One region of the Chromobacterium rhizoryzae genome, then DNA from elsewhere that is predicted to be linked to it. Evidence: predicted binding sites of a transcription regulator. Region 1 holds the regulator's gene; each other region holds the start of a gene.
The links. Region 1 encodes FNR, which switches genes on or off when oxygen is low (the NO sensors DNR and NnrR bind a similar motif). Its sites were predicted from a motif close to TTGATNNNNATCAA; they were not measured.
Positions count from the first base shown of each region.

Region 1 (3,271 bases):
CAGGAAGCGGCCCTTGGGCTCCACCATGATGAAGTCGCCGTCGAAGGACAGCAGGCCCAGTTGCTGGTATTCGCGGATCTGCGGCAGTTCTTCGGCGAAGTACTCGGCGAAGTTGATGCCGTGGATCTCTTCCAGCGCCTCCACCGACAGCGAGAAGCGACACATCAGGCCCTGGATGATGCTGCGGCGCAGGATGTCGTCATTGTCCAGCGTCAGCCCGCGCAACACCGGCAGATGGCCGCTGTCCAGCGCCGCGTAATAACTGTCCAAGTCCTTGGCGCTCTGGCTGTAACAGGGGCCGATCTTGCCGATGGAGGACACGCCAAGACCGATCATGTCGCAGTCCGCATGGGTGGAGTAACCCTGGAAATTGCGTTGCAGCCGGCCCTGGCGCAGGGCGGAGGCCAGTTCGTCGTCCGGCTTGGCGAAGTGATCCATGCCGATGAAGACATAGCCGGCGTCGGCCAGGCGCTGCACCGAGTCCTGCAGGATGTCCAGCTTGGTTTCCGGCGAGGGCAGATCGGCCTCGTTGATGCGCCGCTGCGGCATGAACACGGTGGGCAGGTGGGCGTAGTTGTACAGCGCCAGCCGGTCCGGCCCGATGGCGATCACCTTGTCCAGCGTGCGGCGCACCGATTCCCGGGTCTGCAGCGGCAGGCCGTAGATCAGATCGACGCTGACGGACTTGAAGCCGGCGTCGCGCGCGGCCTGGATCACCTCCAGTGTTTCCTCTTCGGACTGCACCCGGTTCACCGCCTGCTGCACCGCCGGTTCAAAGTCCTGAATCCCGACGCTGATGCGGTTGAAGCCGAGTTCGGCCAGTTTGAAGATTGTCGCCGCGCTGACTTTGCGCGGGTCTATTTCTATGGAATACTCCCCCTCCTTCAAGAACTCGAAATGAGTCTTGAGCAAGGTCATCAATCGTTCCAGTTGCGCGTCGGACAAGAAAGTGGGGGTGCCGCCGCCGAAATGCAGCTGTATCACTTGCTCGCGGCGGCCCAGACAGGAGGCGATCATGCGGACCTCCTTCTCCAGGTAGTCCAGGTACAAGTCCGCTTTGCCGCTGTCCTTGGTGATGATCTTGTTGCAACCGCAGTAGTAGCAGATAGTGTTGCAAAAAGGTATATGAGCGTACAATGATAAAGGTTTCCGGTTGGCGCCGATGCTGCGCTGCCGTAGCCAGTGGATGTAGTCTCTTTCGGCAAAACCCGGCGTAAAGCGATCCGCTGTCGGGTATGACGTATATCTAGGACCTGTCCCGTCGAGGCGCTCAATCAGCGCGCGGTCGAATTCAAAATGGGCAGGAGAAAATGGGTGGGTGGTCTTCATGTCGTATTTGGATGGCAAAACCTCTGGTGGACTGGTAAATTTGCGGAAATCCTGCGAATTTCGCTTTGATAAGGGTCAAGCTTCATCGCAAGCTTGTACTAAACATGCCATGTCCGATCAGAACCATATCTCTTTGCATAACCTGAAGGTCTCCTGCTCCAACTGCAGCCTGAAGGAACTTTGTCTACCTGTGGGGCTTAACCGCGAGGAGCTGACCCAGCTCGACGCGGTGATCCGCCAAAGCCGCCGTTTGAAGCGCGGCGAGTACTTGTTCCGCAGCGGCGAAGGCTTCCGTTCGCTGTTCGCGGTGCGCACCGGCTTCTTCAAGACCAGCGTCGCCAGCCAGGACGGCCGCGAGCAGGTCACAGGCTTCCATATGTCCGGCGAACTGATGGGCCTGGACGGCATTTCCGCCAATGTGCACGGCTGCGACGCCATCGCGCTGGAGGACAGCGAGGTGTGCGAGCTGCCGTTCAGCCGCATGGAGAGCCTGGGCCGCGAAATTCCCACCCTGCAGCACCATTTCTACCGTCTGATGAGCCGCGAGATCGTTCGCGATCAGAATGTAATGTTGTTATTGGGCAACATGAAGGCGGAAGAGCGCCTGGCCGCCTTCCTGCTCAATCTGTCGCAGCGTCTGTCCACCCGCGGCTTCGCCGCCAACGACTTCATCCTGCGCATGAGCCGCGAGGAAATCGGCAGCTTCCTCGGCCTGAAGCTGGAAACCGTCAGCCGCACGCTGTCCAAGTTCCAGCAGCAAGGCTGGATCACCGTCGATCACAAGCACATCCAACTGGTGATGGTGGACGAATTGAAGGCGCTGATTTCCGGCTGCGCTCACGCCAACGGACATTGATTCCGCCGCGCGGGCGGACAGATGGAAAACGCAAGGCAAGCCCTCGGGCTTGCCTTTTTTCATGGGGCCGGCGCGCAGTCCGCGATTTGCAGCAGCAGCCGCGACAGCGGCGCTTCCTGAGGCCAGCCCGGCGGCACGGCGAAGCCGCGGGCCACTTCATGCCAGTCGCCGTCGGGGCCGGGTTGCAGTTCGGCCAGTAGCTGCGGCGCCTCGGCCTGTTCCAGGCGCGCGCGCAGTTCCGCCGCGTCGGCGGTGTGTTCCCGTGAGCGGCGCGCCGGCGCCAGCCAACTGAGCCTGGGCAGCCAGGCCCAGCGCGAATCCGCATTCAACGCCGGCCAGTCGCCGCGCAGCGGCCAGTATTGCCCGTACAGCGGCTGGGCGCCGGGCGGCGCTTCCGGCGCGGTGTCGCGGGCGTGGAAGAGCCAGCCGCTGAGCCGGGCGCCGACCGCGCAGCCCTCAAAGCCCGCCGGAAGCGTCGCTTGCGCCGCCGGGTGGCGGGACAGGCGCAGCTGGGTTTGCAGTTTATGGGCTTTCAGCGCCCAGGCGTCGCGCAGGCTGGGGCCGGTCAAGGTGTCCGCGCTGCGGCCCAGTTGCAGATAGAACTTGCTGGCGGCTTCCAGATGCAGCGGTTGGCCGTCTAGGCGCAGCAGGAAGTCGAACTCGCCGACGGTGCGGCCGTCCGGCGCGCGCACCGGCAGATTGCTGGCCACCAGTTCGATGTGCGGCGCCAGCCGGAACCAGAAGGACAGCAGCCGTTCCGCGTAATGGCCCAGACGGCGGGTGGGCTGGCGCGCCAGCCAGTGCTGAAGTTCGGCAGGATCGGCGTCCAGCGTTTGCAGCAAGGCCGGGCCGTCGGCCCCCAGCAGCCGCTGCGGCGGGATGTCCGCGCCGCTGCGCCAGGGAGAGGGCGCGGAGAGCAGAAAAGCCAGATCGCGCACCGCCGGGTGCGCGTAGGGCAGGGTGAACGGCGGCTTATTCGCCATCCTGTCCGGGCGCGTCGCGGCGGACTTCGCCGTCGGCGGCGCGCTGCACCTGTTTGAGGAAGCCGCGCAGGATGTCGATTTCCTCGCGCAGCAGGCCGGAGCG
Region 1 is NZ_CP066126.1:4,050,890-4,054,160, reverse strand. It holds gene hemN (oxygen-independent coproporphyrinogen III oxidase) at 1-1,329, opposite strand, end outside; gene fnr (fumarate/nitrate reduction transcriptional regulator Fnr) at 1,439-2,185, shown strand; gene JC616_RS18390 (DUF1853 family protein) at 2,245-3,168, opposite strand; gene JC616_RS18385 (RNA methyltransferase) at 3,158-3,271, opposite strand, start outside.

Region 2 (3,271 bases), 2.2 Mb from region 1:
CTGACCATCCCGCTGACGCGCGGCAGGCGGTGAACCGCCTCTTAAGAGCGGCAAACACGCTCAAGTTTTACGGCTGAGGCAAGGCGCGCCAACGCCGGCGCTACGGGAATCGCTCAAGTCGGCGCACGCGGCATCGGGGTTGCTTGGCCGCGCTAGCGGTTCAAGACCGCGCGATTAGGGGCAAGGCCGGGCGCGGCGGTCTCAAGGGCGGAATGCGCCAGGGACGCATGCGCATCCTCGAAACCGCGATTGCTGCGCCGCGTCCCGCCAGGCGCAGCGGCTCTTGAATGGCTAGGCAAGAGGCTGTATCAACGTCTCGCGAGCCGGAGCGAGTCAGGGCGGAAACCGCTGAGAAAGCGGGATGCGCGCGCGGTGCGTCAGCATTTCGAAGCGGCGCTCGCCGCGCCGTGTCTTGTAAAGCGCGGCAGGCTTTGAACCGGATCTAAGGAGAGCCGGCGGCTGAGCCGCGGCGGGGACGGCAAATCCATTGCCGGGCATGTTGTAAAAAGAAAGGCTTGAGCGAAAGCGGGCCAAGGAAAGGCTTGCGTTTGATAGTTATCAAACAACAATGATGCAATACGAACATAAAATTTTCGTGAATCAACAATCAGGGCAAGCGCAGACGCGGGAACCAATCAAGGATGACAGCCAACCAAGCCAATGCCGGAAGCAGGCCGGGCCGGGCAAAATCCGGCAAAACCTGAAAACGGCATCAGCAGTTGATAGGCATTGCATCAAGATGGACCCGCGGCTGGCGGCGTTGCCCAAGCTCGCGAAATGAAAAACATGAATCACGCCTCCACACTCGCCTACGTCGCGGCAGAAGCCGCCGCCAAACAGACCGTGCTGCGTCAGCACCCCGGCCGCTATCTATTGAGCGCCGGCATGGCCGGCGCGCTGATCGCCGTGGTGCTCAGCGTCAGCCTCAAGCTGGGGCAGGTCTTCTTCGCCGTCGGCTCCCCCGGCTACTACATCGCCGTGGCCGGCTTCTTCGGCGTGGCCCTGGTCAGCATCATCGTCTGCAAGCTGGAGCTGTTCACCAGCAATGTGATGTACTTCAGCGTGGGCGTGCTCAGCGGCGACTGCCGCGTCTGCAACCTGCTGCGCAGCTGGACCCTGGTCTACCTGGGCAATCTGCTGGGCGTGTTGCTGTTTACCGCCGTGTTCGCCGGCGCCGGCGGCATGGGCAGCCTGCCGGCCGACCACCTGCTGTTCAATGTGGCCGCGCACAAAGTGCACGCCGGCGGCTGGGAAATCTTCTGGAAGGGCGCGCTGTGCAACTGGGTGATCTGTCTGGCGGTATGGGTGCCGCTGCGCATGGCCGGCGACGCCGCCAAGATGCTGATGATCCTGCTGCTGGTCTTCGTGTTCTTCTTCTCCGGCTTTGAGCACAGCATCGCCAATATGGCCTTCTTCTCGCTGGCCCTGCTGCACGGCATGCAAGGCCTGGACGCCGCCGCCATCCTGCACAATATGATTCCGGCCACCCTGGGCAATATCGCCGGCGGCGCGCTGGGCGTGGGCCTGGTGGTTTACCTGCTGGAGCGCCACACCCTGCCGGCGCGGCGCGAAGCCGCAAAACCGGCCGCGGCGGCGCTTGGAACGAGTGTTTGATGTTCGTTTTCGAATGTAATGCGCCGGCTACAATGACGGCGTGTTGATGTGGTTTTTCAGGGTATTGAAAATAAAGCGTTTTTTGAGAGATTTTGCCGCCGTCGCAGGCGGGAGCGCACACGCGTTTTAGTCTGCGGCAGTTGATCTTTATCAAACGATTTTTTTCGAAACCGAATGTACAATATGTTCAGTACTCAACATTTACTGATAGTTACTAGGAGGCACACATGGATGCTCTGAATCGTGACGCGACTCAAGCCAACCCCTGGCGCGATTTCACCGGCGGTGAATGGCAAAGCAAGGTGGATGTCCGCAACTTCATCCAGCTGAACTACAAGCCGTTTGAAGGTGACGCCAGCTTCCTGGCGCCCGCTACCGCGCGCACCCAAAAGCTGTGGGACACCCTGAGCGAGTTGCTGAAAGAAGAACGCGCCCGTGGCGTGCTGGATGTAGCCGCGGACCGCGGCAGCTCCATCACCGCGCATGACGCCGGCTACATCGACCAAGCCAGCGAAGTCATCGTCGGCCTGCAAACCGATGCGCCGCTCAAGCGCGCCATCATGCCCAACGGCGGCCTGCGCATGGTTGAGAACGGCCTGGAAGCCTTCGGCTTCAAGCTGGACCCGGTCATCAAGGACGTGTGGACCCACTATCGCAAGAGCCACAACCAGGGCGTGTTCGACACCTACACCCCGGACATCATGGCCGCGCGCAAATCCGGCGTGATCACCGGCCTGCCGGACGCCTACGGCCGCGGCCGCATCATCGGCGACTACCGCCGCGTGGCCCTGTACGGCACCGACTTCCTGCGCGCCGAACGCCAAAAAGTATTCCATGAGCTGGACGACGCCGTTTTCAACGAAGACGTGCTGCGCCTGCGCGAAGAACTGTCCGAACAATTCCGCGCGCTGGACGAACTGAAGCAGATGGCCGCCAAGTACGGCTTCGACATCAGCCGCCCGGCCGTCAACGCCCGCGAAGCGGTGCAGTGGACCTACTTCGCCTACCTGGCCGCCGTGAAAGAACAAAACGGCGCCGCCATGTCCTTCGGCCGCGTCGCCACCTTCCTGGACGTCTACATCGAGCGCGATCTGGCCTCCGGCGCGCTGACTGAAGAACAAGCCCAGGAAATGATCGACGACCTGGTGATCAAGCTGCGCATCGTGCGCTTCCTGCGCACCCCGGAATACGACCAACTGTTCTCCGGCGACCCGACCTGGGTGACCGAATCCATCGGCGGCATGGGCGAAGACGGCCGCACCCTGGTGAGCAAGAGCAGCTTCCGCTTCCTCAACACCCTGTACAACCTGGGCCCGGCGCCGGAACCCAACCTGACCGTGTTGTGGTCCACCCAGCTGCCGCGCGGCTTCAAAGACTTCTGCGCCAAAGTGTCCATCGACACCAGCTCCATCCAGTACGAAAATGACGACCTGATGCGTCCGCACTGGGGCGACGACTACGGCATCGCCTGCTGCGTGTCCGCGATGCGCATCGGCAAGCAAATGCAGTTCTTCGGCGCCCGCGCCAACCTGGCCAAAGCCATGCTCTACGCCATCAACGGCGGCGTGGATGAAAAATCCGGCCTGCAAGTGGCCAAGGGTTTCGAGCCGATCAAGAGCGATGTGCTGACCTCCGAAGAACTGATGCCCAAGTTCGA
Region 2 is NZ_CP066126.1:1,887,592-1,890,862, forward strand. It holds gene JC616_RS08695 (hypothetical protein) at 569-781, shown strand; gene JC616_RS08700 (formate/nitrite transporter family protein) at 787-1,614, shown strand; gene pflB (formate C-acetyltransferase) at 1,842-3,271, shown strand, end outside.
Region 2: a site for FNR is predicted at 1,755-1,768, ahead of pflB (formate C-acetyltransferase). Genes of this name have one in related genera too.

Region 3 (3,271 bases), 1.9 Mb from region 1:
GTCTCCTTGGCGAAGCGAACGCGGAGCGTCCGTTCATGATTGGTATAAAAATACAATACACGCGCTCATTATATTTAACAACACCTGGGAGAAAGGATGGGTCGCGGCGACAAAAAAGACATGAAAAAAGCCAGCGCAAGCGCTGGCTTCGGGTTCAGACGGAGACGGGATCAGATCGCGTTTTTCTGGGCCGCCTTGCGCTTGGCGCTCAAGTCCAGGCCCGGCAGGTCCGCCATGATGTCCGGATGGTCGGCCAACTTCTCCACCACGAAATCAACGAAGACCCGGGTACGCGGCGCGATGTGGTCGCGATGCGGGAAACAGATGTAGATAGAGCGCTCCAGCGACACCATATCGGTCAGCACCGGCTCCAGTTCGCCGGAGCGGATCAGATGCACCACCTCATGGCCCGGCAACTGAGCCACGCCCATGCCCAGCCGCGCCAGCTCGGCCACCGCCTCCATCTCGTTCAGCGTATACGTGCCGTTGACCTCCAGCGGAATCCGCTCGCCCTTGCGGTCGAACTCCCACTTGAACAGACGGCCGGACGTGGGGAACTGGAAGTTGATGCAATCGTGGTTGCTCAACTCCTCCGGCGCGCTCGGGCGGCCGTGCAAATCCCAGTAGCCGGGCGAAGCCACCACATAGAGCGGCATCTGCGCCAGATTGCGCGCCACCATGCGGCTGTCCGGCATCATGCCGGAACGCACGCCCACATCGTAGCCGTCCTCGATCAGATCGCTGAAATGATCGTCCAGGCCGAAGAAGACCCGCACCTTGGGATAGCGCTCGCAGAACTCGCCCATGATGGGCAGGATGAAACGCCGGCCAAAGGAGTTGGGCATGCTGACCCGCAGATGGCCGGCCGGCTCGTCGCGGCTGGCTTTCAACTGATTGATCGCCGAATCCAGATTGTTCACCGGCCCGCGGCACTGGGCGTAGAAACGGCGCCCGTCCTCGGTCAGCGTCAATTGGCGCGTGGTGCGGTTGAACAGGCGAACCTCCAGTTCCTGCTCCAGCCGGGCGATGCTCTGGCTGATAGCGGCCGGCGATACGCCCAGCTTGCGCGCGGCGTCGGAGAAACTGCCGTTTTCCGCCGTGGTCATGAAGACCATCAATGCTTTTAAGGTGTCCATAATCAGGGATGTTCCAGGCTCGGCATCGCCTACCCTTCACGCCCGGACGGACGCCCTGGATTTGACAATGCTGATAACATTATTAAGTAGTATCTCTTTAAAAAGGGTACACCATACCCTTTGATGATTAAAGAAGAACTTGCAAATTGTTGTGAATGCATCTTCATGGACAAATCCACGCCAGGAACAGAACCGACCGCAGCTTCCCCACTGCACCGCTCGCGGAGCGCACTTTGTCATATAGTTTTACAGCTTAGTTGAAAATACATTGCCCTATTTTCTATGCAATCCAAGTATGCACCTGATTCAGTCTGAATGCCATGAGTTTGTTGCAACAGACTCAATGAAACAGCATCAAGTTGGCAACAATATGCCGCAGCCCCGCCCGCGTCGCCCTTGAGCGCCACAGCCGGCCCCAATCCAGCATAAGTCATGCGCTGTCGCAAACAACATGACATTGCGCTCCCAATGGCCAGGTTTTCGCCCCGGAATCCAGCCTTCGCCGTCGTCAAAAGCGCCTCGCTTGATCCGCGTCAAGTTATCGCCACCTCAGCCACACAGCGCACAAAACACAATTTATAGTGGCGCTCATTCGATAACTTCACTAGATATAGAAATGAGCACAGCCTCCGCGCCCACCGCCATGGTGGATGCCATCTCCGCGATCGACGAATATCTGGACCGGGCCGACTGGCGGGTCAACGCCAACGCCAATCAGGGCTACAGCCTGGGCGGCCTGATTCTCAACATCGCCGGCAAACTCACCGCCAATTACTGGCTGGAGCGGGTGCTGGCGCCGGAAGCCGCCCTCGCCCACCGCCAAGGCGATCTTCACATCCACGATCTGGACATGCTGTCCGGCTACTGCGCCGGCTGGTCGCTGCGCACCCTGTTGCAAAATGGCTTCAACGGCATTCCCGGCAAGGTGGAATCCGCACCGCCGCGTCACTTGTCCTCCGCCTGCGGCCAGATCGTCAACTTCCTCGGCACCTTGCAAAACGAGTGGGCCGGCGCCCAGGCCTTCAGCTCCTTCGACACCTATCTGGCCCCCTTCGTCAAAAAAGACGGGCTGAGCTACGCGGACGTGCGCCAGTGCGTCCAGGAACTGATCTACAACCTCAACGTGCCCAGCCGCTGGGGCACCCAGACCCCGTTCACCAATCTGACCTTCGACTGGACCTGCCCGGACGACATCGCCGAGCAGATTCCAGTGATAGGCGGCGAGGAAATGAGCTTCCGCTACGGCGATTGCGCGCGCGAAATGGCGATGATCAACCGCGCCTACATCGAAGTGATGCTGGCCGGCGACGCCAAGGGCCGCTCCTTCACCTTCCCGATTCCCACCTACAACATCACCCGCGACTTCGACTGGCACGGCGAAAACACCGATCTCTTGTTCGAGATGACCGCCAAATACGGTCTGCCCTATTTCCAGAACTTCGTGAACTCCGACCTGGAGCCGCAGATGGTGCGCAGTATGTGCTGCCGGCTGCAATTGGACTTGCGGGAACTGCTCAAGCGCGGCAACGGCCTGTTCGGCAGCGCCGAACAAACCGGCTCCGTCGGCGTGATCACCGTCAATTGCGCGCGTCTGGGCCACCGCTTCGCCGGCGACTACGCCGCGCTGCTGGCCGAAACCGACCGCTTGCTGGAATTGTCCCGCGACGCGCTGGAGAAAAAACGCGGCGAAGTGCAAGCGCGGATAGACGACGGCCTCTACCCCTACACCCGTCACTTCCTGGGCTCGCTGCGCAATCATTTCAGCACCATAGGCGTCAACGGCATCAATGAAATGATCCGCAACTTCAGCGGCGACCGCATCGACATCACCAGCGAGGAAGGCCACCAACTGGCCTGCGACTACCTGGATCACATCCGCCAGCGCATGGTGGAGTTCCAGGAAAGCACCGGCCACCTGTACAACCTGGAAGCCACCCCGGCGGAAGGCACTACCTACCGCTTCGCCAAGGAAGACCGCAAACGCTACCCCGGCATCCTGCAGGCCGGCAGCGACGCCCATCCTTATTACACCAACTCCAGCCAATTGCCGGTGGGCTTCACCGACGACCCCTTCGAGGCCCTGCAGCGCCAGGAACAGCTGCAGCGCAAATACACCGGCGGCACCGTGCTGCACC
Region 3 is NZ_CP066126.1:648,032-651,302, reverse strand. It holds gene JC616_RS03005 (LysR family transcriptional regulator) at 171-1,136, opposite strand; gene JC616_RS03000 (ribonucleoside triphosphate reductase) at 1,753-3,271, shown strand, end outside.
Region 3: a site for FNR is predicted at 1,660-1,673, ahead of JC616_RS03000 (ribonucleoside triphosphate reductase). Genes of this name have one in related genera too.

Region 4 (3,271 bases), 530 kb from region 1:
CTGACCCCGCGGCCTTATCAAGTGCTGGGCGCGCAATGCGCGCTGAGCGAGGCCCAGACCCTGGCGCAAATCGCCCACTGGCGGCAGCAAGGCGTCATCCGCCGCTTCGGCATGGTGGTGCGCCACCAGGAACTGGGCTACCGCGCCAACGCCATGTGGGTGTGGCGGATAGACGACGACGCCGAACGCGAGCGCGTGGCGCTGGCGCTGGCGGCGGAGCCGGCCGTCACCCTGTGCTACGAACGTCCGCCGCGTCCGCCGGACTGGCCCTACCAACTGTTCACCATGATCCACGCCCGCGACGCGCAGAGCCTGGACGCCGCGCTGGCGGACATCCGCCGCCGGCACGGGCTGGAACGGCTGCCGCAGGCGGTGCTGCGCTCCACCCGGCGCTACAAACAAACCGGAGCCTGTTATGGATACGCCTGAAGCGCTGGCAATGCTGGACACGCTGGACGCCTTGGACGCGCGGCTGATAGACCGGCTGCAAGGCGGTTTCCCGCTGGTGTCGCGCCCCTACGCGGCGGCCGGGCGCAGCCTGGGCCTGGGCGAAGACGGCCTGATCCGGCGCTTGCGCCAACTGCTGCACGCCGGCGTGCTCAGCCGTTTTGGGCCGATGTACCAGATAGAACGCCTGGGCGGCCGCTTTGTGCTGGCCGCCTTGGCCGCGCCGGAAGCGCGCTTCGACGAAGTGGCCGCCGCCGTCAACGCGCTGCCGGCGGTGGCGCACAACTACCGCCGCGAACACCGGCTCAATATGTGGTTTGTGCTGGCCGCGGACAGCGCCGCCGCCATCGACGCCGCCCGGCGCGGCATCGAACTGGTGACCGGCCTGGAAGTGAACCTGTTTCCCAAAGAGCGGGAATACTTCGTGGGCATGCGTTTTCAGGTGGGCGGCGCGGCCCCGGTGGGCGCGGCCGCCGGCGCGCGGCGTACGGGCGAGCCGGCCGCGTTGAGCGAAGACGACCGGCTGCTGATCCGCGCCACCCAGGCCGGCCTGCCGCTGTGCCGGCAGCCCTACCGCGACATTGCGCGGCGGCTGGGCTGGGCGGAGGCCGAAGTGACGGCGCGGCTGGCGCGCTGGCTGGAGCAGGGCGTGGTGCGCCGCATCGGCGCGGTGCCCAACCATTACGCCATCGGCTACCGGGCCAACGGCATGGCGGTGTTCGACGTGGCCGACGAGCAAGTGGACGCGCTGGGCGCGCAACTGGGCGGCCTGGACGCGGTCAGCCATTGCTACCGCCGTCCGCGCCGGCCGGGCTGGCCGTACAACCTGTTCGCCATGTTGCACGGCAGCGAGCGGCCGGCGGTGCTGGCCGCGGTGGACGACGCGCGCGCCTTGCTGGGCGAAGCCTGCCGCGGCCACGAGGTGCTGTTTTCCAGCCGGATTTTGAAGAAAACGGGCTTGAGGCTTTGAGAACGTATTTACGATCTCGCGAGCTAGGGCGAGACAAGGCGAAAACGGCTGAGAAAGCGGAATGTACGCGTGGTACATGAGCATTTCGAAGCCGGTTTCAACGCTGTATCGCCGACGCGTAGCAGATCGTAAACAGGTTCTGAGGCGCTGCGGATTCCATTGACCCGCATCAAGGAGCCGCCGCCGCCCCCGGCCGCACACTGAGCCATCTTCCCGCGACGGAGCCGGCCATGTTGCGACTGACCCAATACCTGCGCCTGCTGCGCGAACCGGCGGCGGTCCCGCCGCCAGGGCGCGCCATGCCCGCCGGACCGCAAGCCCCGGTGGTGATCTGGAACCTGATCCGCCGCTGCAACCTCACCTGCCAGCACTGCTACTCCACCTCCGCCAACCGCGACTTCGCCGGCGAACTGAGCACCGACGAAGCCTATGCGGTGCTGGACGATCTCCACGCCTACGGCGTGCGCGTGCTGATCCTGTCCGGCGGCGAACCGCTGCTGCGGCCGGACCTGCCGGCCATCGCCCGGCGCGCCAAGGCGCTGGGCTTCTATATCGGCCTGTCCAGCAACGGCACCCTGATGGACCCAGACCAGGTCGCCGTCTTGGCCGACATCGGCTTCGACTACGTGGGCGTCAGCCTGGACGGCATCGGCGCCACCCACGACCGCTTCCGGCGGCTGGACGGCGGCTTTGAACTGGCGCTGCGCGGCCTGCGGCTGGCGCGCGACGCCGGCCTGAAAGTGGGCATCCGCTACACCATGACCGAAGACAACGCCGCGGACCTGCCGGCGCTGCTGCAACTGATGGCGGACGAAGACATCGACAAGTTCTACTTCTCCCACCTCAACTACGCCGGACGCGGCAACAAGCACCGCGCGGACGACGCCCGCCACGCCCGCAGCCGCTGGGCGCTGGAGCTGCTGATCCAGCAAGCGCTGGCCCAGCTGGACGCCGGCCGGCCGCGGGACTTCGTCACCGGCAACAACGACGCGGACGGCGTCTACCTGCTGCACTGGGCGCGCCGGCATTACCCGGAGCGCGCCGACACCCTGCTGCGAGCGCTGCGGCGCTGGGGCGGCAACGCCAGCGGCGTCCATGTCGCCAATATCGACAACCTGGGCAACGTCCACCCGGACACCATGTGGTGGAAAGTGACGCTGGGCAATGTGCGGGAACGGCCGTTTTCCGCGATATGGCAACAGCCGCAACACCCGCTGATGAGCGGCCTGCGCCAATCCCCGCGCCCGGTGGCCGGCCGCTGCGGCGCTTGCGGCCACCTGGACATCTGCAACGGCAACACCCGGGTGCGCGCCTGGGAACTGAGCGGAGATTTTTGGGCGGCGGACCCGGCCTGTTATCTGAGCGATGCGGAAATCGGCGTGGAGCCGGGCCGCCACGCGCGGCCGGAGCTGACGCCGTGGAGCCGGGCGGCCCAACATTGAGGCGAGCGCCGTAGAGCCTGTTTACGATCTCTTTGAGAGGGGGGATGGTTCAAAACGTCGAATACGCGGTTTCCCACCTATCCATGCAACGCTTCAACATATTGAAGCTGCCGGCGAGATTTTTTCTAAGAACGTGTTTACGATCTCGCGAGCAAGAGCGAGACAAGGCGAAAACGATCGAAAAAGCGGAATGTACGAGTGGTACATGAGCATTTTGAGGGCGTACTCACCGTGTAACGCTCCACGACGCGCAGCAGATCGTAAACAGGTTCTAATCACATCGAACTAGGCCGCTGCTGCCAATGGCCCATGGCCCTTGGCGGAGCGCGCTTTTATAGTGTAAGCCTCCGCCATTATCGAGCCACACCGTCATGAGCCATCTGGACATCCCATCCTTCCTGCGCCACCAGCC
Region 4 is NZ_CP066126.1:4,583,218-4,586,488, reverse strand. It holds gene ahbB (siroheme decarboxylase subunit beta) at 1-429, shown strand, start outside; gene ahbB (siroheme decarboxylase subunit beta) at 416-1,417, shown strand; gene nirJ (heme d1 biosynthesis radical SAM protein NirJ) at 1,648-2,859, shown strand; gene JC616_RS20920 (Crp/Fnr family transcriptional regulator) at 3,231-3,271, shown strand, end outside.
Region 4: a site for FNR is predicted at 1,577-1,590, ahead of nirJ (heme d1 biosynthesis radical SAM protein NirJ). Genes of this name have one in related genera too.